Regions from separate parts of the Micromonospora sp. NPDC048830 genome, predicted to be linked through region 2. Evidence: riboswitches for the same ligand, from Rfam matches in the RefSeq annotation. Region 2 holds a riboswitch; the other holds the start of a gene.
The links. A riboswitch is a leader RNA that binds a small molecule or an ion and turns the genes downstream of it on or off. The one in region 2 is predicted to bind thiamine pyrophosphate.
Positions count from the first base shown of each region.

Region 1: it holds a riboswitch for thiamine pyrophosphate, as region 2 does, so the genes downstream of both, ACGFIZ_RS22700 (ECF transporter S component) here and thiE (thiamine phosphate synthase) in region 2, are expected to answer to the same signal.

Region 1 covers NZ_JBICUP010000028.1:74,295-89,269, reverse strand. The annotation lists gene ACGFIZ_RS22770 (metal ABC transporter substrate-binding protein) at 1-39, shown strand, start outside; gene ACGFIZ_RS22765 (metal ABC transporter ATP-binding protein) at 36-797, shown strand; gene ACGFIZ_RS22760 (metal ABC transporter permease) at 800-1,672, shown strand; gene ACGFIZ_RS22755 (metalloregulator ArsR/SmtB family transcription factor) at 1,716-2,015, shown strand; gene ACGFIZ_RS22750 (Fur family transcriptional regulator) at 2,092-2,505, shown strand; gene ACGFIZ_RS22745 (hypothetical protein) at 2,561-3,166, shown strand; gene ACGFIZ_RS22740 (hypothetical protein) at 3,175-3,342, shown strand; gene ACGFIZ_RS22735 (acyl-CoA dehydrogenase family protein) at 3,411-5,561, opposite strand; gene ACGFIZ_RS22730 (DUF6328 family protein) at 5,752-6,255, opposite strand; gene ACGFIZ_RS22725 (sugar isomerase domain-containing protein) at 6,386-7,135, opposite strand; gene ACGFIZ_RS22720 (aminoglycoside N(3)-acetyltransferase) at 7,132-7,974, opposite strand; gene ACGFIZ_RS22715 (alpha/beta fold hydrolase) at 7,971-8,801, opposite strand; gene ACGFIZ_RS22710 (TIGR03943 family putative permease subunit) at 8,825-9,616, opposite strand; gene ACGFIZ_RS22705 (permease) at 9,613-10,617, opposite strand; TPP riboswitch at 10,870-10,977, shown strand; gene ACGFIZ_RS22700 (ECF transporter S component) at 11,052-11,642, shown strand; gene ACGFIZ_RS22695 (ABC transporter ATP-binding protein) at 11,761-13,173, shown strand; gene ACGFIZ_RS22690 (energy-coupling factor transporter transmembrane component T family protein) at 13,217-14,017, shown strand; gene ACGFIZ_RS22685 (hypothetical protein) at 14,124-14,360, opposite strand; gene gndA (NADP-dependent phosphogluconate dehydrogenase) at 14,806-14,975, shown strand, end outside.
Region 2 covers NZ_JBICUP010000003.1:3,260-18,234, reverse strand. The annotation lists gene ACGFIZ_RS04255 (ABC transporter substrate-binding protein) at 1-433, shown strand, start outside; gene ACGFIZ_RS04250 (ABC transporter permease) at 430-1,380, shown strand; gene ACGFIZ_RS04245 (ABC transporter permease subunit) at 1,377-2,237, shown strand; gene ACGFIZ_RS04240 (ABC transporter ATP-binding protein) at 2,234-3,808, shown strand; gene ACGFIZ_RS04235 (GNAT family N-acetyltransferase) at 3,805-4,389, shown strand; partial or broken gene ACGFIZ_RS04230 (aldo/keto reductase) at 4,643-4,903, shown strand; TPP riboswitch at 5,120-5,230, shown strand; gene thiE (thiamine phosphate synthase) at 5,225-5,851, shown strand; gene thiO (glycine oxidase ThiO) at 5,845-7,005, shown strand; gene thiS (sulfur carrier protein ThiS) at 6,974-7,174, shown strand; gene ACGFIZ_RS04210 (thiazole synthase) at 7,171-7,950, shown strand; partial or broken gene ACGFIZ_RS04205 (thiamine phosphate synthase) at 8,100-8,744, shown strand; gene thiD (bifunctional hydroxymethylpyrimidine kinase/phosphomethylpyrimidine kinase) at 8,866-9,654, shown strand; gene thiC (phosphomethylpyrimidine synthase ThiC) at 9,672-11,264, shown strand; gene ACGFIZ_RS04190 (FadR/GntR family transcriptional regulator) at 11,325-11,807, shown strand; gene ACGFIZ_RS04185 (hypothetical protein) at 11,808-12,242, opposite strand; partial or broken gene ACGFIZ_RS04180 (hypothetical protein) at 12,234-12,314, opposite strand; partial or broken gene ACGFIZ_RS04175 (hypothetical protein) at 12,573-13,135, opposite strand; gene mptB (polyprenol phosphomannose-dependent alpha 1,6 mannosyltransferase MptB) at 13,463-14,914, shown strand.

The sequences.
Region 1 (14,975 bases), on a different contig from region 2:
AACCTCCAGGCCCTCCGGACGGCGTTGGGCTGCTCGTGACCGCACCTGTCATCACCGTCACGCACGCGGCGGTCGGCTACGACGGCCGCCCCGTGCTGCGGGACGTCTCCCTCACCGTCGACGCCGGCGAGGTCGTCGCCGTGCTCGGCGTCAACGGATCCGGCAAGTCCACGCTGATCCGCGCGGTACTCGGGCTGGTCCCGCTGCACTCCGGCACCGTCTCGCTCTTCGGCACGCCGCTGCGGCGGTTCCGGCAGTGGCGGCGCATCGGGTACGTCCCGCAGCGCCTCGGCGCCGGCGGCGGCGTGCCGGCCACCGTACGCGAGGTGGTGGCCTCCGGCCGGCTCGCCCGCCGGGGCGTGCTCCGCCCGCCGGGCAGAGCCGACCGGGCGGCGGTGGCCGCCGCGCTGGAGGCGGTCGGGCTGGCCGACCGGGCCGGCGACGCGGTCGCCACCCTCTCCGGCGGCCAGCAGCAGCGCACCCTGATCGCCCGCGCCCTGGCCGGCGAGCCGGAACTGCTGGTCCTCGACGAGCCGACCGCCGGGGTCGACGCGGTCAGCCAGGAGGCGTTCGCCGGGGCGCTGCGCGGCTTCGTCGGCGGCGGCGGGACGGTGCTGCTGGTGGCCCACGAGCTGGGGCCGCTGCGCCCACTGATCAGCCGCGCCGTGGTGGTGCACGACGGCGGGGTCGCGCACGACGGCGCGGTGCCCGAGCCGGCCGGCCACCACGCCGAGCCCGACCACGACCACGTGCACCCGCACGGACCCGACGAGCCCGTAGGGCTGTGGAGCAGTTGAGCATGGAGCTTTTCCAGTACCCGTACATGCAGCGGGCGCTGATCGCCGCGCTGGTCATCGGCCTGGCCGCCCCGGCGCTCGGAATCTACCTGGTGCAGCGCCGACTGGCCCTGATCGGCGACGGGGTCGGGCACGTCGCGCTCACCGGGGTCGGCGCCGGGCTGCTGCTCAACAGCTCCCCGGTGCTGGTGGCGGTGGTCGCGGCGACGCTCGGCGCGGTCGCCATCGAGCTGGTACGGGCCCGGGGCCGCACCTCCGGCGACCTCGCGCTGGCGCTGCTGTTCTACGGCGGGATCGCCGGTGGCGTGATGCTGGTCGGGCTCTCCGACGCCACCAGCGCCAGCCTCAACGCGTACCTGTTCGGGTCGCTGACCACCATCTCGCCGCAGGACCTGACGACCATCGTGGTGCTCGGCGCGGCGATCCTGGTCACCATGCTGGCCCTGCGGCCGGCGCTGTTCGCCGTGTGCCACGACGAGGAGTACGCCCGGGTCGCCGGCCTGCCGGTGCGGGCGCTCAACCTGCTGCTCGCCGTCGGCACCGCGGTGACCGTCACGATCGCCATGCGGGCCGTCGGGGTGCTGCTGATCAGCGCGCTGATGGTGGTCCCGGTGGCCACGGCCCAGCAGGTCACCCGCGGCTTCCGCGCCACGATGACCGCCGCGATGGCGCTCGGCCTGTTCGCCGCCGGCTCGGGGGTCTGGGTGGCCGCCAACGCCGACACCGCCCCGGGCGCGTCCGTGGTGCTGCTCGCGATCGCCTCGTTCCTCGTCGTCGCGGTCGCCGCCGCCGGGTGGCGGGAGCTGCGGCGGCGCCGCACCCGGGCCGGCGCGCCGACCCCCGAGCCGCACGAGCACGAGGTGGTGCTGAGTTGAGCCTGCGCCAGGGCATGTCCGCGGTATTGGTTACCGTTACAGGGTGACCGGCGCATCAGGCTACGAGGCGTACGAGGGCGCGGGCGAGCTGCTGCGGGCCCTCGCGGCCCCCATCCGGCTGGCGATCGTGAGCGAGCTGGCGCAGGGCGAGCGGTGCGTGCACGAGCTGGTGGAGAAGCTCGGAGCCGCACAACCACTGGTCTCCCAACACCTGCGGGTGCTGCGCGGGGCCGGCGTGGTCCGTGGCTCCCGGCGCGGGCGCGAGATCGCGTACGCGCTGGTCGACGAGCACGTCGCGCACATCGTCGCCGACGCGGTCAGCCACGCCGGGGAGACGTCATGAGCGAGCGCAGCGAGCGAATCATCGGGCACGGTGCCATGGTGGCTCATGCCGGCGCCGAGCGCAGCGAGGCGCTGGCATGAGCGCAGGGGGCGTCGTGAGCGAGGGCGGCGCCGTCCGCAACACCCGGCAGCGCTCGGCGGTGAGCGCCCTGCTCGCCGAGCTGGACGGATTCCACAGCGCGCAGAACCTGTACGCCATGCTCCGCGAGCGCGGCGAGCGGGTGGGGCTGACCACCGTCTACCGGACGCTGCAGGGGCTGGCCGACGCGGGTGAGGTCGACGTCATGCGCCCGCCGGGCGGCGAGCACCTCTACCGGCGGTGCAGCGAGGGTCACCACCACCACCTGGTGTGCCGGGCCTGCGGCCGCACGGTGGAGGTGGCCGGGCCGACCGTGGAAACCTGGGCGGAGCGGGTCGCCGCCCAGAACGGCTACACCGACGTCAGCCACACCCTGGAGATCTTCGGCACCTGCCCGTCCTGCGCCGGCTGACGTCGGCCGGTTTCCGGCCGTGCCCGGCCGCCGCGGGCATGGCAGGCTGTCCGGCGTGAAGATCTACGCCGATCGTTTCCCGACCGCCGCCCGCCAGTTCCTCACCGACCTGCTCGTCGTCGTCTGGGTGTACGCCGCCGTCCGGTTCGCGCTGTGGGTGCACGACCTGGTGCAGAAGCTCGCCGTACCCGGGCGGAAGCTGGAGGGGGCAGGCGGCGGTCTGGCCGACAACCTCGCCGAGGCGGGCGGCAAGGTGCGCCGCGTGCCGCTGGTGGGCGACGAGCTGACCGCCCCCTTCAGCAAGGCGGCCGACGCCGCGCGGGCGGTTGCCGACGCGGGCCGGGACCAGCAGGAGCTGGTCGGCCAGCTCGCCCTGGCGCTCAGCATCGCCGTCCTGGTCTTCCCGCTCGGCGTGGTGCTGCTCGGCTGGCTGCCGCTGCGGCTGCGCTGGATGCGCCGGGCCGCCTCGGCGAAGGCGCTTGCCGCGGCCCCGGCCGGGCGGGACCTGTTGGCCCTGCGGGCGCTGGCCGGGCAGCCGCTGGGCCGGCTGACCCGGATCGCCCCGGACGTGGCCGAGGCGTGGCGCCGCGGCGACGACGCCACCGTCGACGCGCTCGCCGCGCTGGAGCTGCGCCGACTCGGCCTCCGGGCCGACCGTTAGGGTGGGGCGTGTTCTACTTCCTGATCGTCATCGCCGTGCTGCTGCTGGCGTACGCCGGCGTCCTGGTCAGCTTCGTCCGCCGGGGCCGCAAGGTCCCGCCGGTGGCGTACCTGGTGCTGGCGGTGCTCAACGGGCTGATCCTGGCCGGCGTGCTGGCCTGGGGGATCTCCCGCTGAGCCCTCACGAGGCGCGGGCGTGAGCGGGTCCCCTGCTGCGCCACAGGCGTCGACCGAGGCCCTTCCCTTCAATCCGGGCGGGGGATGCGGCGGCGAACGTCAGGGGCAGTCGACGGGCCGGGGGTCCAGCGGGCCACCCAGGGCCGGTCGGCCGGCGGGGTGACCACCCCGTCCTCCAGCGCGGCGTACCGGCCGTCGAGGATGCGCCTCGCCGCCGCCACGTCGACCGGGTCGGTGTTGTCCCACAGGGCGGTGAACAGCGCGTCGACCCGCAGCCTGGCCTGCCGGCAGAACAGGTCGGCCAGCTCCACGTTCTCGGGGCGCGAGTCCTTCTCCCCGTACGCCCGCACGCAGACGGCGGACATCGCGAACAGCTCCGCGCCGATGTCCACCACCCGGCCGAGGAACGCCTGCTTGCGCTCCATCTTCCCCTGCCAGCGGGACATCGCGTAGAACGTCGACCGGGCCAGCTTGCGGCAGGCCCGCTCGACGTGCCGCAGGTGCCCGGCCAACGGCCCGAACCTGCCGTACGCCGTCGGGGACTGGCCCCGGCCGACCGCGAGGGCCGGCAGCCACCGCGCGTAGAAGGCCCCGGCCCGGGCGCCGGCCCGCGCCTTGCGGCCGAGCCCGGCGTCCGGGTCGATGATGTCCCCGGCGACGGAGAGGTGGGCGTCCACCGCCTCGCGGGCGATGAGCAGGTGCATGATCTCGGTGGAGCCCTCGAAGATCCGGTTGATCCGCAGGTCCCGCAGCAACTGCTCCACGGCGATCGGGCGCTCGCCCCGGGCGGCCAGCGAGTCGGCCGTCTCGTAGCCGCGTCCGCCCCGGATCTGGACCAGCTCGTCGCCGATCTTCCACGCCATCTCGCTCGCGTAGAGCTTGACCAGCGCCGCCTCGATCCGGATGTCGTTGCGGTCGTCGTCGGCGAGCAGGCAGCACAGGTCCAGCATGGTCTCCATGCCGTACGTCGTCGCGGCGATGAAGGCCAGCTTCTGGGCGACGGCCTCGTGCTCGCCGACCGGCCGGCCCCACTGGACCCGCTCGGCGGCCCACTCCCGGGCCACGTTCAGCGACCACTTGCCCGCGCCGACGCACATCGCCGGCAGCGAGAGCCGGCCGGTGTTCAGGGTGCTCAGGGCGATCTTCAGCCCCTTGCCCTCGCCGCCGATGACGTTCTCCTTCGGCACGAAGACGTCGTGGAACCGGGTGAGGCTGTTCTCCAGCCCGCGTAGCCCGACGAAGGCGTTGCGCCGCTCCACGGTGATGCCCTCGGCGTCGCCGTCGACCACGAACGCCGTGATCCCGCCGCGCCGGCCCGCGCCGGCCGGCACCCGGGCCATCACCACCAGCAGCGTGGCGACCGTGCCGTTGGTGGCCCAGAGCTTCACGCCGTTGAGCCGGTACCCGGTGCCGTCCGCGGTGGGCTCGGCGGTGGTGGCCAGCCGCGCCGGGTCGGAGCCGACGTCCGGCTCGGTGAGCAGGAACGCCGACACCTCGCCGGCGGCGAGCCGGGGCAGGAAGCGGCGTTTCTGCTCGGCGGTGCCGAACATCTTCAGCGGCTGCGGCACGCCGATCGACTGGTGGGCCGACAGCAGCGCGCTGATCGCCGGGCTGACCGAGCCGGCCAGCATCAGCGCCCGGCAGTAGTGCAGGTTGCTCAGCCCCAGGCCGCCGTACGAGCGGTCGATCTTCATGCCGAACGCGCCGAGCCGGGCCAGCCCGTGGAACACCTCGTCGGGGATCCGCGCGTCCCGCTCGATCGCCGCGCCGTCCACCTCGGACTCCAGGTACGCCCGCAGTTCGGCCAGGAACTCCTCGGCCCGGGCGTCCTCGGCCGGGTCGCTGCGCGGCCACGGGTCGATCAGGTCGAGCCGGAACCGGCCGAGGAACAGCTCCCTGCCGAAGCTGGGCCGGTCCCAGGCGGACTCGCGGGCCGCCTCGGCGACCTGCCGGGCCTCCTTCTCCGACACCTGTCCCGCCTCGGCGGGCAGGGGGCCGACCCCGTCGCCGCCCGCCGCGACCGGGCCCGCGGCGCCACGGCCGCCGGGGTCACCGGCCGGCGCGACCCGGCCGGTGGGTCTCGTGTCGTCGGCGGGGGCGACCCGCTCGGTGGGTTTCGTGTCGTCGGCGGGGGCGACCCGGCCGGTGGGACCCTCCGCCGCGCTGGGGCCCGTCGTCGCACCTCCGCCCGCCGCGTCTCCGCCCGTCGGGTCAGGCATGGGTCGGCTGTTCTGCGTCGTGGTCACGGCTGCCCCCCCTTGGACCTCGGTCCGGATGACGTCGACGTGCTCGACACGAGTCACGCTACTCCCGGGTGTTACCCAGGGGTAGGGTTTCGCCACGCCCGATTTTCAGGGATGTTTCCGCTGTTCCCGACCGGTTCAACGGACGGGCCGGCCGTTCGCCGGGTCAGTCCCCGGGAAGCGGGTGCGGGTCGTCGTCCTCGTCGTCGACGTCGTCGTCGCCCCAGTTGCGCCTGGCGAACGGCAGGAACGCCCAGAAGACCAGGAACCACACCCCGGTGAGCACGGTCAGCAGGATGGCGATCGGCCGGGACAGGACGAAGTCGGTGATCAGCAGGACAGCGCTGACCATCGAGAGCAGCATGAACGCCAGGCCACCGCTGGCCATCCGGTGGGCGAAGCGCACCAGCTCCGGCTTTCGCCCCTGCCGGAACAGCGCCCGATGGAAGGCGACCGGGGAGATGATCATGGCGGTGGCGGCGGCAGCCGACAGCAGCGAGACGATGTAGACGTCCTTCTGGAACGCCGTGGCCCGCGGGAACCCGTTGCTGAACGGCAGGGTCAGCAGGAACGCGAAGAGGATCTGCACGCCGGTCTGGGCGACCCGCAACTCCTGGAGCAGGTCGGCGAAGTTGCGCTCCCAGCGCTGCTTCTCGGTCTCCTTCGACACGTGCCATACCTCCCGCATGACGTACCGCCGGCGAGGCCAACCCCGCCGGCAGCAACGCCATTGCCCCGCCGGGCCCCCGACGAAACCGGACCGGAGTGGGGCCCGCCGTGCCCCACCCCGACCACGCGCCTCAGGAACCGCGGCGGATACGCCCGGCGTACCGGTCCTCCAGGGCCTTGTTGTGCTCGTCCCCGCCAGCGATGTTGGCCGACAGGTAGACCGGGGGTTGCTCCCCCGCCGCCAGCAGCCGGGCCACCACCTCGACGGTGATCTGCTGGGCGAGCAGGGCGGCGGTGATGGACGAGATCGCGCCGACCGCGCCGCCGCCGGGCAGGGGCAGGGTCGCGTCGCCGTACGGGGCGCCGTTGTCCAGCACCACGTCGGCGAAGTCGGCCAGCTTCCGCCCCGAGGGGTGGCGGGAGATCATCCGCGCCGAGTGCGCCACGGAGGTGATCGCCACCAGCCCGTGGCCGCGTTCCTTCACCAGCCCGGCGAACTCGACGATGGCGCCGTTGACCCCGGAGTTCGAGGCGACCACGAAGACGTCCGACGGGTGGACCGGGGCCAGCTCGTACAGCCGGTGGGCCACCGAGGGGTCCCGCTCCAGCAGCGGGCCGAGGATGTCGGCCGGCGCCCCGCCGAGCAGCACCAGGTCGCGCAGCGCGATCCGGTTGGTCGGCACCAGCCCGCCGGCCCGACCGGCGATCTCCATCGCCAGCGCCTCGGAGTGCCCGGTGCCGAACACGTGGACCACACCGTCGGCCCGCAGCGCGTCGGCGATGAGGTCGGCCGCCCGGCCCACCGCCTCCCGCTGGCCGGCGGACACCCGTCCGATCGTCTCCGTCACCACCGCGAGGTAGTCGTCAGCATTCACCGTCATCCGTCCTCCGTCCGTCGGTTGCGGGCCAGCCAGCCCACCGCGAAGTCGACCGCCGCCCGTTGACGCATCAACCGTCCCGTTCCGTCGCCGACCGGGCCGATCCGCACCGCGCCGGTCGCCTCCAGGTCCACCCCCAGCTGCGGGAAGTCGGACTCGTCGACCGCCACGTCGTCCCACCAGGCCCACGTCCGGCCGCCGTCCGGGGTGCCGACCGCCGCGCCCAGCCGCCGCCGCGGTGGTGCCGGCTGCCGGTACTCGGCCAGGTGCAGGGACGTGTGCGAGCCGTGGTCGACGCCGAGCAGCAGCACGTCGGCGTCCTCCTCGTACAGCCGGCCGAGCGGCGAGCCGGGGCCGAGCATGCCGGCGAGGGGATGGTCGGAGACGATCCGCTCCGCGGCGGGCCCGAGGGCCGCGAACGAGACGTACGGGTGGTCGCTGCGCCGGGCGCCCGGCCAGCACCGGACGGTCTCGGCCAGCGCGCCCATGAACCGGCTCGGGGTGACCGCCGGGTCGAAGCCGGGCGCCTCCGCCCGGATCACCGGCCACCAGTCCTCCGGCACGGGCGGGTTGCGCCAACCGGCCGGGTCGCTGTTCTCCGGGGTGTGGGTCGGCACGACCAGGGTCCCCGCCGGCCCGAGCGCGTCGCGCAGGGCGAGCGCCACCGCCTGCGGACCGCCGCAGACGAACCCGAGGGAACGCAGGCCGGCGTGCACCAGCACCGCCGCGCCCGGGCGTACCCCGAGCCGGCGGAGCTGCGCGGCCAGCGACGCCCGGGTGTGCGGCCGGGACGGCGCGTCGCTCGCGCACGGGCCGGACCGCGTCGGGGACGCCGCACTCACTGAGGGCGCCCCACCCGGGCGAGGATCGCCTCGGCCAGCGGGCCGGGCGCGACGTCGGGGATCCAGTGGGACACCCCGGGCAGCTCGACGAGGCGGTAGTCCCCGGTGACGTGGTCGGCGCACGCCTGCGCGGCGACCCGGCCGATCGCGACGTCCCGGTCGCTCCAGACGAACGTCGTCGGCACCCGAACCGACGCCACGGCCGCGAGGTCCGCGCGGGACATCGCCCGGTACCAGTTCAGGGCGGCGGTCAGCACCCCCGGCTCGCGCATCGGATCGGCGTACCGGGCGACCCGGTCGGGCCCGCCGACCCCGCCGAGCATCCGGCGCAGGGCCGCGGCGCCGAGCGCCAGCAGCGCCTTCTCCGCCGTGCCGGGCTGGCGGAACAGCGCGACGTACGACGAGCGGGCCTTCTGCTCCGCGCTCGTGGCCAGCGCGTGGGCCATCGCGGCCGGGTGCGGCACCGACACGGCGGTCAGCGTGCGCACCCGGTCGGGGTGGCCGGCCGCGAGGGCCCAGGCCACGATCGCGCCCCAGTCGTGCCCGACGACGTGCGCCGCGTCGACGCCCAGCGCGTCGAGCAGGGCCACGGCGTCGGCGACGAGTTCCGGGAGGCGGTACGCCGCCACCTCCGCCGGGCGGGCGCCGGGCGAGTATCCCCGCTGGTCCGGCACGTACGTGCGCAGGCCCGCCGCGTGCAGCGCCGGCACCACCTCGTCCCACTCGCCGCCGTGCTGGGGGAAGCCGTGCAACAGGAGCACCGCCTCGCCGTCGGCCGGCCCGCCCGCGCGCACCTCGAACGTCAACCCTCGCGCATCGATCCGCATGATCGGCAGCCTACCGAGGTCGCTCACTCGTACGGGTTCCGCGGAGCGGGCACCCGCCGCCACGACTCCACGGCCAGGTACGGGATCTCGGCGTCGTCGACCGGGTCCCGGCCGACCCGGTCGGTGTACCGGCCGACGACCTCGACCCAGGTGTCGTCCGCGAGGCCCACCGGCACGTCGCCGGTGAGGCCGAGCTTGACGGGACGGCCGTCGGCGGCGCAGCAGGAGAGCACCATCCGGGCCAGGATCGGCCGGCCGTCGGGGCCCGGGGCGATGAAGCCGGTGAGCCGGACCCGCCGGTCGCCGATCGAGACGCCCTTCTCGAACAGGGCCCGGGAGGCGTAGTCGAGCACGGTGACCGGGGCCGGGTCGCCGGGCGGCAGCGGCGGATAGTCCGACTGGCGCGAACCGGCGAGGGCGCTGCCCGCCTGGCCCACGGAGTACGAGCCCAGGGCCGGCGGTGCGACGAGCAGCAGGCCGAGCACCGGCAGCAGGAGCAGCCAGCCGATCCGCGGCCCGTGGTGGTCGTGGTCGTGCCCGTCCCCGCCCTCGGCGTGCTCTGCGGTCGGGCCGGCGTGCTCCCCGGTCGGGCCGGCGAGGTCCCTGGTCGAGTCGCCGTGCTCTGTCGAGGGGCGGGCGGGGCGCAGCTCGTGCCAGAGGGTCATGACCGCGGCGGCGATCAGCACCAGCCCGGCGGCGATCAGGAAGGGGCGCAGCCCCTCCTTGACGTAGCGCAGGTAGAGATCCGTGACGCTCGCCCGGACGACCGCCCCGCCGAGCAGCAGCAGCACGACCGCCTGTGCCTGCCGGTTCACAACAGCACCGCCCCGACTCCGACGGCCACCCCGACGGCGACCACGAACGTCGCCGGGGCGAACCGGACCGCGAAGCGCCGACCGAAGACGCCGGCCTGCATGGAGATCAGTTTGAGGTCGACCATCGGCCCGACCACCAGGAAGACGAGGCGGGAGGTGAGGGAGAACTGCGACAGCGACGCGGCGACGAAGGCGTCCGCCTCGGAGCAGATGGACAGCAGCACGGCCAGCCCGGCCAGGGCGAGCACGGACAGCACCGGCTCGTCGGCGAGGGCCCGCAGCCACCGCTCCGGGACCAGCACGTTGATGCTGGCGGCGGCCAACGCGCCGACGACGAGGAAACCGCCGGCGTGGACGACGTCGTGCCGGACCGCCGCCCAGAACGCCACGCCCCGCGACGCGCCCTCCAGCTCGGGCCGGCGCGGCAGCCGGATCCAGTCGGAGCGCCCGAGCCGCAGCCAGAGCCACCCCATCACCGCGGCGACGACCAGGCTGGCGACCGCCCGCCCGAGGACCATCTCCGGCCGGCCGGGGAAGGCGACCGCAGTGGCCGCGAGCACGATCGGGTTGACCGCCGGGGCGGCGAGCAGGAACGCCAGGGCCGCCGCCGGGGTGACGCCGCGCCGGATCAGCGAGCCGGCGATCGGCACCGAGCCGCACTCGCAGCCCGGCAGGATCACCCCGGCGACGCTCGCGACCGGCACGGCGAGGGCCGGGTGCCGGGGTAACGCCCGGGCCCAGAACGAGCGTGGCACGAACACCGCGATCACCGCTGAGAGCAACACCCCGAACACCAGGAACGGCACGGCCTGGACCAGCACCGACACGAAGACCGTGGTCCAGGTCTGCAACCGTGGTGCGGACAACACGCGGGCCAGCGGCTCGCGGAAGACCACCAGCAGGACCAGCAGGGCGGCCAGCACCTCGACCGAGCCGACCCGCGGTGCCCGTCGCGGCCCGCGCCCGCCCGGCTCCCCCGCCGGTACGTCCGGCGCGGCCACGCCGACCGACCCCGCCCCCGGGGCCCCACGGTCGGGCCGGACGGGCGGCTCGGCGCTGCCGGTCGATGACGTCACGGGCTCGCCTCCTTCGGCGCTCGACGATCTGCGGCGCGACACTATCGTTCCCCGCGGACCGCGTCGACGGACTCCGGCCAGATGGCGGTAACGACCGGCGCGGAGTCGTTTCACCCGCCTGGCGCACGTCACTTTGCCCCGTGATCTTCCGAGGTGTTAGCGTCGGCGGGACAACTTCATTTCCGACAGGGGAGCGCACAGCGCTGAGAGTGCGGGCAAACCGTCCGCAGACCCTCGAACCTGATCTGGGTAATGCCAGCGCAGGGAGTTCGGTCATTCTCCAGCCGCGCCGCCGTCCGGTCCCACCGGACGCGGCGTGCGTCTTCTCCTGGTTCTTCCACTGAACTGGGAGCCATCGCATGAACCACACGGACAGCCACCGCTGGCGCACCATCGACATCGTGGTCGCCTCGGTGATCGCGGTCGCCTTCGGCGTCATCTTCTGGGCCTGGGGCCTGGTCTGGAGCGCCACCGAGGGGGCCTTCGCGTTCTTCCCGCCCGCGCAGACCCTGCTGTACGGCGTCTGGCTGATGCCGGCCGTGCTCGGCGGCCTGGTCATCCGCAAGCCCGGTGCCGCGCTGTACTGCGAGACGGTCGCGGCGGTCCTCTCCGCCCTGCTCGGCAGCCAGTGGGCCGGCACGGTGATCCCGCAGGGCATGGTCCAGGGCGCGGGCGCCGAGCTGGCCTTCGCGGCGTTCCGCTACCGCTCGTTCCGGCTGCCGACCGCGCTGCTCGCCGGGGCGCTCACCGGGCTCGGCGCCGCCCTGTTCGACTTCCTCGTCTGGAACGTCGAGTACGACCTGACGAGCTACGGCATCCCGTACGCGCTGCTCACGATCGTCAGCGCCGCGGTCGTCGCCGGTGCCGGCGGCTGGTCCCTGACCCGCGCACTGGCGACCACGGGCGCCCTGGACCGCTTCCCCGCGGCCCGCGACCGCGCCCCGATCTGACCGCCGGCTCGGGTCGATCAAGAGGTTTGCGTCAGCGGAGCCCGTTCTCCCGACGCAAACCTCTTGATCAAACGAGCCGAGGCCGGACCGGGCGGGGCACGAGGGGTGAGGGGTGAGGGTGCGGGTCAGGCTGCGGGGGTTCGGGTGGCGGCACGCCGGGCGGCGGGCCTGGGCGGTGCGCGGGCTGGACCTGGACGTCGAGGCGGGCGAGCGGGTGCTGCTGCTCGGCCCCTCGGGCGCCGGGAAGAGCACCCTGCTCGCCGCGCTCGCCGGGCTGCTGCCGGCGGACTCCGGCGAACAGGAGGGAACCGTCGAGATCGACGGGGTCGACCCCCGACAGGCCCGTGAGCGGGTCGGGATCGTCTTCCAGGACCCGGAGACCCAGCTGGTGCTGGCCCGCTGCGGCGACGACGTCGCGTTCGGGCTGGAGAACCGGGGCGTACCGGCCGGCGAGATCTGGCCCCGGGTCGACGAGGCGCTGCGGCGGGTCGGCTTCCCGTACCACCGGGACCGGCCCACGGCCGCGCTCTCCGGCGGCGAGCAGCAGCGTCTGGCGCTGGCCGGCGCCCTCGCCCTGCGGCCCCGGCTGCTGCTGCTCGACGAGCCGACCGCGAACCTCGACCCCGCCGGCGCGGCGCTCGTCCGGCGGGCGGTGGCCGACGCCCTGGACGCCGACACCACCATGATCCTCGTCGAGCACCGGGTCGCCGAGGCGCTGCCGCTGGTCGACCGGGTGGTGGTGCTGGAGCCGGGCGGCGGGGTCCGCGCCGACGGGCCGCCCGAGGCGGTCTTCGCCGCGCACGGCGACGCGCTCGCCGCCGAGGGGGTCTGGGTGCCCGGCCGGGCCGTGCCGCCCCGGCGCGCCGCCGCGCCCCCCGGCGACCTGCTGCTCACCGCCGACCGGGTCGGCCTGCCGCCGCGCCTCGCCGCCACCGATGTTCGGGTACGCGCCGGCGAGGCGCTCGCCGTGCTCGGCCAGAACGGGGCGGGCAAGTCCACCCTCGCGCTGCTGCTCGGCGGCCTGCTGCGGCCCGGTACGGGTCGGGTGGCGGCCAGCGGCGAGCTGGCCGGCCGGGACGCGGGCACTCCCCCGCACCGCTGGCGCGCCCCGGCCCTGGCCCGCCGGATCGGCTCGGTGTTCCAGGACCCGGAGCACCAGTTCGTCACCGGCACCGTCTTCGACGAGCTGGCCCTCGGCCCACGCCGCACCGGCCAGCCCGAGGCGGCGGTACGGGCCACCGTGGACGGGCTGCTGGACCGGCTGCGGCTGACCGCGCTCGCGCGCGCCAACCCGTACACCCTCTCCGGTGGCGAGGCGCGGCGGCTGAGCGTGGCGACGGCCCTGGCCACCGCGCCCCGGCTGCTGGTCTGCGACGAACCCACCTTCGGCCAGGACCGGCGCACCTGGCGGGAGCTGGTCGACCTGCTCGCCGAGCTGCGCGACGCCGGGCACGGCGTCGTCGCCGTCACCCACGACACGGACTTCGTCGCCGCGCTCGCCGACCGCACCGTCACCCTGGACCGCCCATGACCCACACGGACCCCGCTGGCCGCGCCCTCGCCCTGGGGCGGCCGTGATCAGCATCGAGCCCGTCGCGGCGCCCGGGGCGCCGCTGGCGCGGCGGAACCCGGTGGCGAAGGTCGCCGCGGCGCTGCTCTTCTCGTTCACCCTGCTCGCCACCCTGGACCCGGTCGCCCCGGCGCTCGCCCTCGCCGTCGAGCTGGCCGTGCTGCCACTGTTCGGCATCCGCTACCGGGTGCTCGCCCGGCGGGCCGCGCCGCTGCTGGCCAGCGCCGTCGGGATCGTGGTCACCCTGGTCCTGTTCGCCGCCGACCGCTCGGGTCGGGTGCTGGTCGAGGCGGGGCCGCTGCTGGTCACGACCGGGGTGCTGGCGACCGCGCTCGGCCTGGCGCTGCGGATGCTGGCGGTCGCGCTGCCCGGCATCATCGTCTTCGCCACGACCGACCCGACCGACCTGGCCGACGCGCTGATCCAGAACGCGAAGGCCCCGGCCCGCTTCGCGATCGGCGCGCTGGCCGCGTTCCGGCTGGTGCCGCTGCTCGGGCAGGAGTGGCACATGATCAGCATGGCGCGGCGGGCGCGCGGCGTCGACGCCGGGCGCAACCCGGTGGCGAAGCTGCGGCTGTTCGTCTCCACCGCCTTCGCGCTGCTGGTGGGCGCGATCCGGCGGGGCACCCGGCTGGCCGTCGCGATGGACGCGCGGGGGTTCGACGCCGGCACCCCGCGCACCGTCGCGCGGCGGCAGCGCTTCGGTGCCGCCGACACCGTGCTGGTCGCGGGCGCCGCGGCCCTGGCGGGGGCGGCGCTGGCGGTCAGCGTCGCGCTCGGTACGTTCCGTCCGCTGATCGGCTGAGCCGGCGAGGCTTCTTACGGCGGTCGGGACGAGCTGCCCCGGCCCGGGTACGCCCGGGGGCAGAGCCGGCCGGGCGCGGCGACGGGCGCCGCGCCCGGCGGGCGGATCAGCTGCGCCGGAAGGCGTACCGGCGGGCCTGGCCGGCGCGCGGGTTGCGCGCCGCAGCGAACCGGGCGCCACCGGCCGACGGGCCGGACCTCGGCGGGGGCGGCGTCTCCGCGACCGGCGGCACGGGAGCTGCCGGCGCCACCACGAGGGTGTCGGGGTCCGGCGGGGCCAGTTCCACCGGAGACGGACGCGGCGGCGTGCCGCGGGACTTACGGGAACTGCGCTTGGCGGGCATACGTGGCCTCCTCGGTGCGGGCGCCTGCGGCGCGACGAGCGGGGTACGGGAGCCCGACGACGACCGGGCACGAGGTTGCCCGACCGGCGAGCGGGTACGGGGTGCCCCGGCGGGCCCGACCACGGAGGACGCCGCGCGACGGCGGCGGTGTGGGAATGCGGACGCCCGGGACGCGGTCCGCGTCGACAACGGCGGACCGGCTTCGGATGAAGGGGCGTCAGTTACGCATGACCTCACCGTAGCCGCGCGACCGGAACGGCGCAGCCGAATTTGCCGGCACGTGGCGCCGAAGGCCGACGTACGGCTCGGGCGGCACCGACGCGCTCGCCGGGGAGGTCGCGCGTCGAGGCCCGCCTCGCCGGGTGTTGACGCCATTGGGGCGAGGTGGGCGGGGAACCCTGCTATACCGAAGGCGTCGGCAGGGACCCTCGAGAGGCGGGTACGCATGGCGCAGCGCGCGACGGCGCAGATCGGCGTGACCGGGCTGGCGGTGATGGGCCGGAACCTGGCCCGCAACCTGGCCCGCAACGGGTTCACCGTGGCGGTGCACAACCGGTCGCCGGAGCGCACCCGCAGCCTGGTGGCCGAGCACGGCGGCGAGGGCACGTTCGTGCC
Region 2 (14,975 bases):
CGAGGCCGCCAGCACCTTCGCCGAGCAGGCGAAACAGGTCGGGCTGACCGTGGTGCCGACCACCGGAAACAAGGACACCTACTGGCGGGACATCCTCACCAACGGCTCGCTGGCCTGCTACCGCTCGGGAGCGATGCCGATCGAGACGCACATAACGCAGCGGCTGCTGAGCAACAGCACCACCAACGCCACCCGGTGGGCCCGCCCCGACTTCGACGCCCTCTACGCACGCGCCGTCTCCAGCGCCGACGAGTCCACGCGGACGCAGGCGTACGGGGACATGCAACGGATGCTGCACGCCGAAGGCGGTTTCCTGATCTGGGGCTTCGCCGACTTCCTGGTCGGCACCGCGCCGAAGGTGGGCGGAGTGGCCGGCAACACCCCCGCCAACACGCTCAACTGGGCACGCTTCGACAAGGTCTGGTTGGGATGAGCCTGCCCCGGTACGCCGGCCGCCGGCTGCTGCTCGGCCTCGCGCAGGTCGCCGGCGTCGCCACCGTCGTCTTCGTGCTGACCGAGGCGCTGCCCGGCGACGCCGCCGTGGTGATCGCCGGTGACCAACCCGACCCGGACCGGATCGCCGCCATCCGGGCGCAGTTGGAGCTGGACCGCCCGGTCTGGCAGCGCTACCTGGACTGGCTGGCCGACGTGCTCCGGGGTGACCTCGGCGTCTCCCTGGTGTCCGGGCGGCCGGTCGTCGACGTGCTCACCGGCAACGCCGGCCCCACCGTGCTGCTGGCCGTGGCGACTCTGCTGCTGCTCGTACCGATGGCGGTCGGGGTGGGGATGCTCGCGGCCCGGCGCGCAGGCGGCCGACTGGACCGGGGACTGTCGGCCGTGGTCGTCGGCCTGTACGCGGTACCCGAGTTCGCCCTGGCCATCCTGCTCGTCGCCCTCTTCGGGGTACACCTGGGCTGGTTCCCGCCGACCGCCGTCGGCACCGGTGGGAACCTGCTGGCCCAGCCGGCCGTGCTGGTGCTGCCGTTGGTGGTGCTGCTGGCCCGGCCGATCTGCTCGCTCAGCCGGCTCACCCGGGCCGGGCTGATCGAAGCGGCCGGCTCGGCGTACATGGCGCACGCCCGGCGGCTCGGCCTGCCGAGGCCCCGGCTCTGGTTGGGGCACGCGCTGCCCAACGCGCTCGCCCCGGTGGTGCAGCAGCTTGCCCGTACGACGGACTGGCTGCTCGGTGGGGTGATCGTGGTGGAGGCGGTGTTCGTGATCCCCGGGCTGGGCACCGCCCTGGTGGACGCGGTCACCACCCGGGACGTACCGACGATCCAGGGACTCTGCGTCCTGATCGCCGTGGTCACCGTCGTGGTGAACCTCGTCGCCGACCTGGTGGCGTTCCGGCTGGCCCCGCGTACCCAGGTGGCCCGGTGAGCGCGGCGGACAGGGGCGGTCGCGACCCGCGCCGGCACCGGTGCCGGGCGGTTGTCGGTACGGTGTTGCTCGCCATCCCCCTGCTGGTCGCCCTGGTCGGGCCAGTGCTGGCCGGGGAGCCAGCCGGACGCGGGCGGCCGTTCACCCCCAACGGCCCGCTCGGCACCGACTTCGTCGGACGGGACGTACTCGGTCAGGCGCTGCTCGGCGGGCGGTCGGTGGTCGCGGTGGCGGTGGCGGCCACCGCGTTGGCATACCTGGTCGGGGTGCCGTTGGGGCTCTGGGCCGCGACCACCCGGCGGCGCTGGCTGGACGAGCTGCTGATGCGTCCCCTGGACCTGCTGCTGGCGGTGCCGGCGCTGCTGCTGTTGATCCTGCTCTCCGCCGCCACACCCCGCACGCCGGCGGCCCTGGTGGTGATCGTCGCCCTGATCGGCCTGCCCGAGGTGGCCCGGATCAGCCGGGCCAGCGCGCTGCCGCTGGCCCACGGTCCGGCTATGGAGGCGATGCTGCTGTACCGGGAGAGCTGGTGGCACCGCGTGATCGGCCACGTCGGACGGGGTGTGCGGCGGGTGCTGCTGGCCGACGCGGGAGTCCGGTTCATCGGCGCCCTGTATCTGGTCGCCACAGCCAGCTTCCTCGGCATCGGGGTCGCCCCGGACGCCGCCGACTGGGCGGTGATGGTGGACCGCAACCGCTCCGGCCTGGCCCTGCAACCGTGGGCGGTGGTGGCCCCGGCAGCGCTGATCGTCGCCCTCGCCGTCGGCGTCAACCTGGTCGCCGACCGGCTGCTCGCCCACCCTCCAAACCACATCGGGGCGAAGGCTCCAATCGTCGGCGCGGAGGCGAGCCGGTGACCGGGGCAGTGGTACGGGTGGCCGGGCTGTGGGCCGAGGCGGGCGGCCGGCGGCTGCTCGACGACGTGTCGTTCGAGCTGGCAGCCGGGCGGGTGCTTGCCGTCATCGGGGCCTCCGGCAGCGGCAAGACCACCCTCGGTCGGGCGCTGCTAGGTGAGCCCGGGTCCGGGGTCCGCCTCACCGGCCGGGTCGAGGTCGCCGGCCGTGGCGTCACCCCAGCGGAGCCGCCCCCACCGGGCACCGTCGGGTACGTGCCGCAGCAGCCGTCGGCGGTACTCAACCCGGTCCGCCGGGTCGGCACGGTGCTGCACGAGATCGCCCGCCGGCACCTCCCGTCCGGCGGCGCCCGCCGGGACCGGACCCGGCAAGCCGTGCGGGCCGCCCTGCACCGGGTCTCCCTGCCGGCCGACCGGGACCTGCTGCGTCGCTTCCCGGACCAACTCTCCGGCGGGCAGCAGCAGCGGCTGGTCATCGCACACGCGCTGCTGGCCGGGGCTCGGCTGCTCGTCGCCGACGAGCCCACCACCGGACAGGACAACCTGACCCGGCGAGACGTGGCCGCCGAGCTGACCGCCCTGGCCCGCGGCGGGATGGCCGTCGTGCTGCTCAGCCACGATCTGCATCTGGTCCGCACGGTCGCCGACGACCTGCTCATCCTGCACCGCGGGGAACCGGTCGAGGCCGGTCCGGCCGCGCACGTGTTCGACGCGCCCCGCCACGAGTGGACCCGCCGGATGCTCGCCGCGCGCCCCGTCGGCACCCGGCCCAGCGGCGGGGACCGCCCGCCCGTGCTCGGCATCGCCGACATGGTCGCCGAACACTCCGGCGGAGGCCGCCGCCGCACCGTTCTGGAGAACGTGGGCCTCACCCTCGCCGCCGGGGAGTGCCTCGCCCTGGTCGGCCGCTCCGGCAGCGGAAAGACCACCCTGGCCCGGTGCATCGCCGGCCTGCACCGGCCGCGTACCGGAACCGTCGAGCTGGCCGGCCGGCCACTCGCCGCGACCCTGGACCGGCGAGACCGTGCCGACCTCGCCGCGGTGCAGTACATCTTCCAGGACGCCCGAGCCAGCTTCGACCCGTGGCGACCGGTCCTCGACCAGGTGGCGCGCCCGGCGATACGGCTGCACGACCGGCCGGTGCGCGCGGCCCGGGCGGCGGCCCGCGCCGCCCTGGACCGAGTGGGGCTGGCCGGACACCTGGTCACCCGGGACCCCGGCCGGCTCTCCGGCGGGGAACTACATCGGGCGGCCCTGGCCCGCGCCCTGCTCGCCGAGCCGCGGGTGCTGATCTGCGACGAGATCACCGCAGGGCTGGACGCGGTCACCCGGGACCGGATCCTGGACCTGGTCGACGAGCTACGCCGCGCGGACGATGTCGCCCTGCTGGTGATCAGTCACGACCGGGACGTGGTCGCCCGACTCGCCGACCGGGTGGCCGTCCTGCACGACGGCCGGGTCATCGAGAACGGGCCGGCAGCCACCCTGCTCACCTCGGCTCGTCAATCGTTGAGCCGATCGCTGTTACACGAAGTTGTCACCACCAAATGCACGGAAAAGAGTCAGCTCGGATGATTAACTCTACCGTCGGCGATTACCAGGTCCAGCTCGCTGGACGGCACCATCTCGACAGCGCCCGCCGCGTCATGCTGGACACCTTCTACCACGTCTTCGGCTACGGATACCGGCCGGAGTGGCACTTCGACGTGATCGACCTCGACGGCACCTACCTGCGGCCGCAGCGGCACGCGCTCTTCGTCGCGACCCTCGGCGACGAGGTGGTGGGCACCACCGCCGTGCGGGCCGCCGGCCCGAAAAGCCCGCCGCATCCGGCGTTCCTCGTGCAGCGGTACCCCGATGCCACCACCGCCCAGCTCTTCCGGGTGTACGTACACCCGGCGCACCGCCGCCGGGGACTGGCCCGCGCCCTGGTCGAACAGGCGGTCGCGTTCGTCGCCGACCAGCCCGGATATCGGGACCTCTACCTGCACACCGACACCGGAGTGCCAGGCGCGGAGGCGTTCTGGCGATCGGTGGCGACCCCGATCCACGACGCCCGCGACGGCAACTGCCGGACCATGCACTTCGAGATCCCCCTGCCGGGCCGGGTGCCGGCCATACCGGCACTGATGGACACCGCCCCCGCACCGGCTTGAACGCGCGGACGGCCGCGCCATGGGAGACGATCACAAGAAAGTTCTTGACGGAGTCGGGACTTGGCTTGAGATCGCCAAACGGATCGGGGAATGACAAATACGCCATGAAGAAGCGTGTAGCCCTGCTCACGCCGGGTGCGTCGGTGGTTCGGCCGGTCGGTCCGGACCTGATGGGGTTCCCCGAGATGGATGTGACCCCTGACGGCAGGACGGCAATCGTCTCGGTTTGGCGCAAGGGCAGCGGAAGCCTGGCCGCCGTCGACTCTCCGGCGGCGGCCGGTACGCCGAGCGGCTGGCCGCAGCCGACTGGGACACCGTCGAGGCGACCGAGGCGTACGCGGCCGAGCGCGGGCTCACCATGCTCCAGGTGGCCATCGGCGGGCTGGCCGCACGCCCGGCGGTGACCTCGGTCATCGCCGGCGCCACCATCCCCGAGCAGGTGCACGCCAACGCCGAGGCGGGCGCCTGGCAGCCCACCGACGAGGACCTGGACGCGCTCGACGCCCTCCTCTGACCGGGCCTTCCGCTGCCCCGATGCCGTACCGACGGCGCCGGGGCAGCCGGCTCTCCGGCGGCAGCCCGACGGCGCGAAACGCGGGCGGTCGAGGGCATCAGGACAGCGTGTCGTCAGCGGACCGTCACCCGCTGTCCCGCCTCCACCAGGGACGGTGGGTGGGAGAAGCGTCACCCACCCTTGGCGTGTCCGGTGGAACGTCGTACGGTAGGCCGCAAGTGACCCACGGGAGCCCGGTGCGTACCGGGCTGAGAGGGGGGCTGGAAGCCCCCGACCGTCGAACCTGATCCGGGTAATGCCGGCGCAGGGAGGAGTATTGCCGTGCCGTCCCTGGGACGACTGCATCTGATCACCGACACCCGGCCGGGGCGGGATCCGCTCGGCGTGCTGCGGGCCGCCCTGCCGGTGGCCCGCGCCGAGCTGGTCGTCCAGGTCCGGGTGGCGGACGACGCCACCGACCGGGAGGCGTACGAGCTGGCCCGCCAGGTGGTCGCGCTGTGCCGGCCGTACGGGGCGACGTGCCTGGTCAACGACCGGCTGCACGTGGCGCTGGCGGTGGACGCGGCGGGTGGCCACGTCGGCGCCGCCGACCTGCCGGTGCGGGCGGCCCGCCAGGTGCTCGGCGCCACCGCCGTGCTCGGCGCGACCGCCCGGGAACCGGTGGCCGCCGCCGAGGCGGTCGCCGCCGGGGCGAGCTACCTGGGCGTCGGCCCCTGCCACGCCACCACCACCAAGGCCGGGCTGCCCGAGCCGATCGGCCCCGCGGGGGTACGCGCGGTCGCCGGAGCGGTGGACGTGCCGGTCATCGCGATCGGCGGGGTGACCGCCGCGTCGGTGCCGGCGCTGCGCGCCGCCGGGGCGTACGGGGTGGCGGTGGTCGGGGCGATTTCCGCCAGCCCCGATCCCGCACGCACGACTGCTGACCTGATCGAGGCCCTGACGTGCTGACCCGACCGGACGTCGCTGTCGTGGGGGCGGGACCGGTCGGGCTGGCTGTCGCGTGGCGGTGCGCGTCCCGGGGACTGCGCGTGACGGTGCACGATCCTGCCCCTGGTACGGGCGCGTCGCACGTGGCGGCCGGGATGCTCGCGCCGGTCGCCGAGGCGTACTTCGGGGAGCACCAGCTGACCGGGCTGCTCACCGAGTCCGCCGCCCGCTGGCCCGGCTTCGCCGCCGAGCTGGCCGAGGCCGCCGGCGCCGATCTCGGCTACCGCACCGACGGCACCCTGGTGGTCGGGCTGACCACCGACGACCTGGCCGAGGCGCGTCGACTCTGGACGTACCAGCAGGGGTTGGGGCTGCCGATCACGCCGCTGCGCCCCTCGGAGCTGCGGGACCGCGAACCGGCGCTGGCCCCGCGCGTGCGCGGCGGTGCGGTCGCCCCCGGCGACCACCAGGTCGACCCGCGCCGGCTGGTCGCCGCGTTGCGGACCGCCGCCGAGCAGGCCGGCGCGGTGTGGCGGCCGGGCGTGATCGGCGACCTGTCCGAGGTGGACGCCCGGGTCACCGTGGTCGCGGCCGGCTGCGGCGCGGCGGCGCTCACCGGGCTCCCGGTCCGTCCGGTGAAGGGCCAGGTGCTGCGGCTCCGCGCGCCCGGTCGCGGCGCGCCGGACTTCCGGCACGTGGTCCGGGGGTACGCCGACGGCGAGTCGGTCTACCTGGTGCCCCGGGACAGCGGCGAGGTGGTGGTCGGAGCGACCGTCGAGGAGCGCGCCGACACCGAGGTGACCGCCGGCGGGGTGCTCCGGCTGCTCCGCGCCGCCGTGGACCTGGTCCCCGAGCTGGCCGAGTACGACCTGGCCGAGGCATCCGCCGGGCTGCGCCCCGGTACGCCGGACAACGCGCCGATCATCGGGGCGCTGCCCGGCCGGCCCGGCGTGCTCGCCGCCACCGGACACCACCGGCACGGCATCGTGCTCACCCCGGTCACCGCCGACCTGGTCACCGAGCTGATCGTCACCGGCGAGCCGGACCCGCTGCTCGCCCCCTTCACCCCCGACCGGTTCGCCGGCACCGACGCGCCGGCCACCACGGGCCGGGATCGGACGCATCCGCCATCGAGGAGGAGACGTGCAACTGATCGTCAACGGCACGGGGCGTGACCTGCCCGGCGGGACGACCCTCGCGGAGGTCGTCCGCGCGGTCACCGACCAGGAGCGCGGCCTCGCGGTCGCGGTCAACGGTGAGGTGGTGCCGCGCGGCGGCTGGTCGGTGACCGTGCTGCGCGACGGCGACCGGGTCGAGGTGCTCAGCGCCGCCCAGGGCGGGTGAGCGGGGTGTCCTTCGAACTCGGCGGGGTCGGCTTCGGCTCCCGGCTCATCCTCGGCACCGGCGGCGCGGCCAACCTGCACGTGCTGGAGCAGGCCGTCCGGGCCTCCGGCACCGAGCTGGTCACGGTGGCGCTGCGCCGGGTGGACACCGCCCCGGGCACCGCCGGCGGGCTGCTCGACCTGCTGGACCGCTGCGGCGTGCGGCTGCTGCCGAACACCGCGGGCTGCTACACCGCGTCGGAGGCGGTGAAGGTGGCCCACCTGGCCCGGGAGGCGTTCGGCACCGACTGGGTGAAGCTGGAGGTGATCGGGGACGACCGCACCCTGCTGCCCGACGGGGTGGAGCTGCTGCGCGCGGCCGAGGAGCTGGTCGCGGACGGCTTTACCGTGCTGCCGTACACCTCGGACGATCCGGTGCTGGCCCGGCGGCTGGCCGACGTCGGGTGTGCGGCGGTGATGCCGGCCGGCGCCCCGATCGGCTCCGGGCTGGGGGTGAGCAACCCGCACCACATCCGGCTGATCCGGCAGAGCGTGGACGTGCCGGTGATCCTCGACGCCGGCATCGGCACCGCCTCGGACGCGGCGCTCGCCATGGAGCTGGGCTGCGACGCGGTGCTGCTGGCCAGCGCGGTCACCCGGGCGGCGGACCCGGTGGCGATGGCCACCGCCATGCGGTACGCCGTGGAGGCCGGGCGGCTCGCGTACCGGGCGGGCCGGATCGCCCGCCGCTTCCACGCCCTCGCCTCCACCCCGGACGAGGGACGGCCGGACCTGTGAGCCGCGCGTCGCATCTCGCTCCGGCGGATCCCGGTGCGAATCCTCCCCGCCAGGGCTCGGTTGGTCGCAGGGTCGCAGCTTCGGCTCCAGATCTTGGCAGGAAGTGGCCCCTGGCGGGGCCGGAATCCGCCAAGATCCCGGGCCGCGCCGTGCCGTCGGGCGTGGTGCTGCTGACGGACCGGCGGGTGGCGCGGGGGCCACTCGCCGACGTCGTCGCCGGGGCCGTCCGTGGGGGAGTGCGGTGGGTGGTGCTGCGGGAGAAGGACCTGCCGCGCGCCGAGCGCCTCGCCCTCGCCGCCGATCTGCGGGCGATCCTCGCCGAGGTGGCCGGCGCGTTGATCGTGGCCGGCCCGGACCCGCTCGGCGGGGACGCCGTGCACCTGCCGGCGGCCGGCCCGTACCCGCCGCCGTGCGCGGGACTGGTCGGCCGCTCCTGCCACGACCAGGCGGAACTCGCCCGACTCAGCACAGAGGACTACGCCACCCTCTCCCCGGTCTTCCCGACAAGGACCAAACCCGGCTACGGCCCACCCCTCCGGCCGACCGGTCTCGCCAAGCTGATCAAGGCCAGCCCGGTGCCGGTCCTGGCACTGGGTGGAGTCGACACCCCCGACCACGTCAGCGCATGCGTCGCGGCAGGCGCCACCGGAGTGGCCGTGCTCGGCGCGCTCATGCGAGCCGAGAACCCCACCGAGGCAGCCACCGCGCTGACCGAGAGCTTCCACGAGGCAGTCAGCCCGCTGCCGCGCAGCCGGCACCGAACGACGGCGGTCGCCCCGACAGGGCTGCGGCCGACCGTGCCCACGGAGGGATCAAGCCTGACCGCCCGGAGTGGGCACGGTCAGCCGCAGCCCCCAGCGCAACGACCCCGGAACGCTGGCCGCAGCCCCCAAGCGCAACCAGAGAGGGGAAGGCGTGACGCCGCGAACAGTACTCACCATCGCCGGATCCGACTCCGGCGCAGGAGCCGGCATCCAGGCCGACCTCAAGGTCTTCGCCGCCCTCGGCGCGTACGGCACCAGCGTGATCACCGCGGTCACCGCGCAGAACACCCGGGGCGTCGACGCCGTCCTGCCACTGCCCCCGCAGACCGTCCGCGACCAGTTGGACAGCGTGCTCGGCGACTTCGCGGTACGCGCGGTGAAGACCGGCATGCTCGCCACCCCGGCGGTCGCCGACGCGGTGGCCGAGGCGGCGCAGGCGGGCCGGCTGCCCCGGCTGGTCGTCGACCCGGTGCTGGTCGCCACCAGTGGGCACCGGCTCGGCGTCGTGGAGGCGGTCGAGCGGCTGCTCCCGTACGCCGAGGTGGCGACGCCGAACTGCGCGGAGGCCGCGGCCCTCACCGGACGCCCGGTGACCACGGTCGTGGAGATGGTCGCGGCGGCCGAGGCCATCGCGGCCGGCGGCCCGGCGCACGTGGTGGTGACCGGCGGCGACCTGGACGCCGACGGCGAGTCGGTGGACGTGCTGGTCGGCGGCGGCACGACCACGCTGCTACGGGCGCCCCGGGTAACCACCCGGCACAGCCACGGCACGGGCTGTTCGTTCTCGGCGGCGATCGCCGTCCGGCTGGCGTCCGGCGATCCGGTGCCGGTCGCGGTGGCCGCCGCGAAGGAGTACGTGACCCGCGCGCTGACCGGCGCGCGGCACTGGGAGTTGGGCGCGGGTCGCGGCCCGCTGGACCACTTCGGCTGGTCCTGTTGACCATCAGGGAGGCTGTCATGCAGGCACGACGCAAGGTCTACGTGGAGGGGACGCGGCCGGATCTCCAGGTGCCGTTCGCCGAGGTGGAGCTGACCGGAGGCAACCCGCCGGTCCGCCTGTACGACACCTCCGGTCCCGGCTCCGACCCGGAGGTCGGGCTGCCGCCGCTGCGCGGGGAGTGGATCGCCGAGCGGGGTGACGTCGCTCCGGTGCGGGGCGCCGGGACGCCGCTGGCGGGCGCGGACGGGAAGCGCCCGACGCAGCTCGCGTACGCCCGGGCGGGGGTGGTCACCCCGGAGATGGAGTTCGTGGCGATCCGGGAGGGCGTCGCGCCCGACTTCGTCCGGGACGAGATCGCGGCAGGGCGGGCCGTGCTGCCGCTCAACGTCAACCACCCGGAGTGCGAGCCGGCGATCATCGGCAAGGCGTTCCTGGTGAAGGTGAACGCCAACATCGGCACCTCGGCGGTCACCTCCTCCATCGCCGAGGAGGTGGAGAAGCTGACCTGGGCCACCCGGTGGGGTGCGGACACCGTGATGGACCTGTCCACGGGCAAGCGGATCCACGAGACCCGCGAGGCGATCGTGCGGAACTCCCCGGTGCCGATCGGCACCGTGCCGATCTACCAGGCGCTGGAGAAGGTCGGCGGTGACCCGGTGAAGCTGAGCTGGGAGGTGTTCCGGGAGACCGTCATCGAGCAGGCCGAGCAGGGCGTCGACTACATGACGGTGCACGCCGGGGTGCTGCTGCCGTACGTGCCGCTGGCGGTGGACCGGGTGACCGGGATCGTCTCCCGGGGTGGTTCGATCATGGCGGCCTGGTGCCTGGCGCACCACCAGGAGAACTTCCTCTACACCAACTTCCGGGAGCTGTGCGAGATCCTGGCCCGCTACGACGTGACGTTCTCGCTCGGCGACGGGCTGCGGCCGGGCTCCATCGCGGACGCCAACGACGAGGCGCAGTTCGCCGAGCTGAGGACCCTCGGCGAGCTGACCGAGGTGGCCTGGGAGTACGACGTCCAGGTGATGATCGAGGGACCGGGTCACGTGCCGATGCACAAGATCAAGGAGAACGTGGACCGCCAGCAGGAGTGGTGCCACCAGGCGCCCTTCTACACGCTGGGCCCGCTGACCACGGACATCGCGCCCGCGTACGACCACATCACCTCGGCGATCGGCGCCGCGATGATCGGCATGTTCGGCACCGCGATGCTCTGCTACGTCACCCCGAAGGAGCACCTCGGGCTCCCCGACCGGGACGACGTCAAGGCGGGCGTGATCGCGTACAAGATCGCGGCGCACGCGGCGGACCTGGCCAAGGGGCACCCCGGGGCGCAGGCGTGGGACGACGCGCTCTCCACGGCGCGCTTCGAGTTCCGCTGGGAGGACCAGTTCAACCTCTCGCTGGACCCGGAGACCGCGCGGTCCTACCACGACGCGACGCTGCCGGCGGAGCCGGCGAAGACCGCGCACTTCTGCTCGATGTGCGGGCCGAAGTTCTGCTCGATGAAGATCACCCAGGAGCTGAAGGACTACGCCGCGCGGGGGATGAAGGACAAGTCCGAGGAGTTCGTCTCCGCCGGGGCCCGGGTCTACCTGCCGCTGGCCTGAGCGCCCTCCGGGGGCGGGCCGGTCGCACCGCCGGCCCGCCCCCGGAAGTCAGTCGCGGTGGTGGCGGCCGGTGCGCAGCGTACGGGCGTCGTCGTCGCCGTTCTCGTCGTCGGAGGCGAGGCCGGCCACCCAGTCGACGTACTCCTCGTCGGCCCCGGCCGCGTCGACCAGCTACGTACCCTCACCGAACTGCGGGTGGCTGTCGAGCCACTCGCCACCGCGGGCGGCGCCAGGCACGCCACCGCCGACGAGCGCGAGCGGCTGAGTACGCTGGCCACTCGGATGCGGCAACTCGGCGAAGCGGGCGAACTCGAGGCGTTCCTGGCCGCCGATGTCGAGTTCCACGCGCTGCTGCTGCAGGCGTGCCTCAACGAGATGTTCACCGCGCTGACCGACGTGATCGCCGAGGTGCTCGCCGGACGCCCGCCCCGCGTCACGACGAGCCTGCACCTGGAGGACCCCGGCCACCACGCCGGGCCATCAGCATGCCCCCGCAACACAACGACCCGCGGGACAGATCAACCGCACCGGCCGCCGCCTTGATCAACAGCTACCGAAACCGAACTTCCAGGTCGCCGGGTCGGGACCGGCGGACCCACCGCCGACCGTCAGCTCGGTGAGACGGCTGTCGGCGTCGTAGTCGGCGGTGACCGCGGTGCCGTCGGGGTAGCTGCGGGTGGTGACGTTGCCCCGGATGTCGTACCCGTAGGTGAACGTCTCGGTCCGGTCGCCGGCCTCCTTCCGGACCACCTTGGTGATCTGGTCCTCGTCGTCGTAGGTGACCTCGCGGACACCGGTCGGGTCGCCGTAGCCGGTGATCCGGTCCTTGGCGTCGTAGGCCCAGGTGTAGACCGGGCCGTCGGTGCCGAGGGCGCGGCGTTCGCGGCGACCGGCGATGTCGTACGTGTCGACGATGGTCCGCTTGGCTCGCTCGGCGTCGGTGGGCGACTCGTTCTCCCACCGGGTGAACGCGAACACCAGGTTGCTCTCGACGTCGTAGCCCAGCTCCACCCGGCGGTTCAGCGGGTCGATCTTGGCGATCGGCCGGCCCGCCCGGTCGTACTCGACCCGTCACCTTGGGGTGCTGGGCGGCCAGCGTCTGCGCGTCGGCGATCCCCCGCACCAGCACGGTCAGATCGTCCACGGGTACCGCCTCGAGCAGCGCCGGGTCGAGCGGCCCGGCGACCAGCGTGCGACCGGTGGCGGTGGCCAGCAGCGGGGCGAGGACGGCACCACGTACCGGACCGGGGCCGTGGTTGCCGTCGAGGTCGGACCAGACGTGCATCGCCCCACCGGTCAGTCGAGGGTTCACCGGTTCTCCTCCGGGGCGTGGGTGGGGCGGTCGGGCCGGCCGTGGTCGGTGGGCGACGCGGCGTCGGCCACCGGCGGGGCGGCTTCGGGCCAGCCCAGCAGCCGGCGCAGTTCGGCCGGCGTGAGCAGGCGGTCGGCACCCAGCTCGGCGACGGCCACCTCGCGGGCCACGACGGGGTCGACGTACGGGCCGTGCAGCTCCGCCCACTGCCGGCGGATGCGCGGCTGGCCACCCCAGAGCGGCACCTCGCCGGCGAGCCGCATCGGGTCGCCGTAGACGGCCGGTTCGCAGCCGGCAAGAATCCCGTAGAAGACGGCGCTGCACAGCCAGTTGGAGGCCACCCGCCGGTAGCCGCGCTGCTCGGCGAGTTGCCGGCGCAGGAAGTCCGGGTCGCGGTTAGCGGGACACCCGGGACGAACTCGTGGTCGCCGGCCATTCCGTCGCCGATGTTCCAGCCGTGCTGGAGGTAGCCGCCGATGCGGGGCGGGTCGCGGTCGTCGAGTCCGCAGTACCGGGCCAGTGTGTGGGAGTGCCCGTAGTAGTGGTTGGCGTGGTGCACGACAGCGTGGATCCGTCCCTCGGCACGGCGGCGGGAGAGGCGCAGCCTAGCCGCCCAGACTGAACGACCGGCGACGCCCAGGTGGACGCGCGGCTGCCCGGAACGCGAGCCCGGCCGCCCGGTGCGGCAGCACGGGGCCGCCGGAACCACCCAGGCCGACGCGTTCACGCGACGGTGGTCGACGCCGGTGACGGCGAGGTATCGGCAGTTCATGCCGCGATCCGCGCCTGACTACCCAGCTCGCCGGGACGTCTGCCCAGGCACGGCGAGAACTCTCGGCTGAGCGGACATCCAGAGGCCGCCTGTTGATCGACAAGTGGCCGTCTGGTGGTCAGGTGGCACAGGCATCATGCCTCGGTGCCGACACCGTCGAACGTTCCCGCGTATCGCCTCCTCGGAGGCGTGGGTGCCACCCTGCTGGCCGTCGCGGGCTGCGGCGCCGGGGCGCTGCCGGTGCAGGACGCGCTCTGGTGGACAGCTCTGCGCCGCCTGGACCGGCCGGCGCTGTTCCTCGGCTACGCCGGGCTGACCCTGCTCACGGTCGCCTGGTGGTGGGCGGGCCGCGACCTGCGGCGGCCCGGTCCGGAGGAGGTCGCCCGCCCCGCCGTCCGCAGTGTCGCGATCACGCTGGCCTGCTGGGCGGGGCCGTTGCTGCTCGCGCCGCCGCTGTTCTCCCGCGACGCCTACAGCTACCTGGCGCAGGGCGCGATGGTCCTCGCCGACCTGGACGTCTACCGGCTCGGTGTGGCGCACCTCGGCGGGCGGCTCGCCGCTGAGGTGCCGCAGATGTGGCAGCAGACGCCCGCGCCGTACGGGCCGGTCTTCCTGACCCTCGCCGCCGGCGTCCTGGCGGTCACCGGCGGGCACCTGACGCTCGGCGTGCTCGCGCTGCGGCTCGTCGCGCTGGCCGGGGTGGCACTGCTCGTGGTGAACCTTCCCCGTCTGGCCCGCCACTGCGGGGTCGACGCGGCCGCAGCGCTCTGGCTGGGCGTGCTCAACCCGCTCGTACCGCTACACCTCGTCGCCGGCGCCCACAACGAGGCGGTGATGCTGGGGCTGCTCGTCGTCGGGCTGCGGCTGGCTCTCGCGGACCGGTTCGGCGCGGCGGCCGTGCTGGTCACGCTCGCCGCGCTGGTGAAGGTGCCGGCGCTGCTGGGCCTGCTGGTGGTGGGTGCGCTCGCCGTCCGGCGCATCGGCGCCCGCGCCGCGGTGGCCCGCACCGCCGGCTTCGCGGTGGCCACCGCCACCGCCGTCACATGGGCGGCCGGCATCGGGTACGGCTGGATCGCTGCCCTCGCCACACCGGCATACCGGCACAGTTGGTCGATCTCGACGGCTCTCGGTCGGGGCGCGCGGCGCACGGTGGAGGCTCTCGGCCTGGACCTCGGCACCGCGCCGATGCGTGCCAGCGTCACGGTGGGGCTGCTCGGCCTCCTCGCCGTCGCAGGCGCTGCCTGGCGGTACCGGCACCGGCTCGGCCCGCCGTACGCGGTGGGCCTGGTCCTGCTGGCCGCGGCGCTGCTCGGCCCGGCGACCCGGCCCTGGTACGCGCTGTGGGGGCTGGTCCTGCTCGCGGCGGCGGCGCCCGACGGGCGGCCCCGGCAGGCGGCGGCGCTCGGCGCGGCGGTGTTGGCGTTCGTGGCCCTGCCCAGCGGCTTCGGCCCCGACGCCGAACAGGCGCTGCTCGCGGCGGCAGGTGTGCTCGTCGGGCTGGCCACCGTCGGTGTGCTACGGCTGCTCGCCCGGCCGCCTTCGCGCACGCTGGCGGCGCCCCGGTGACGGCCACCGGCTCGGGAGCCTGGCCCGACGGCGGCGCCGCACCGCAGCGTACCGGTGCTCC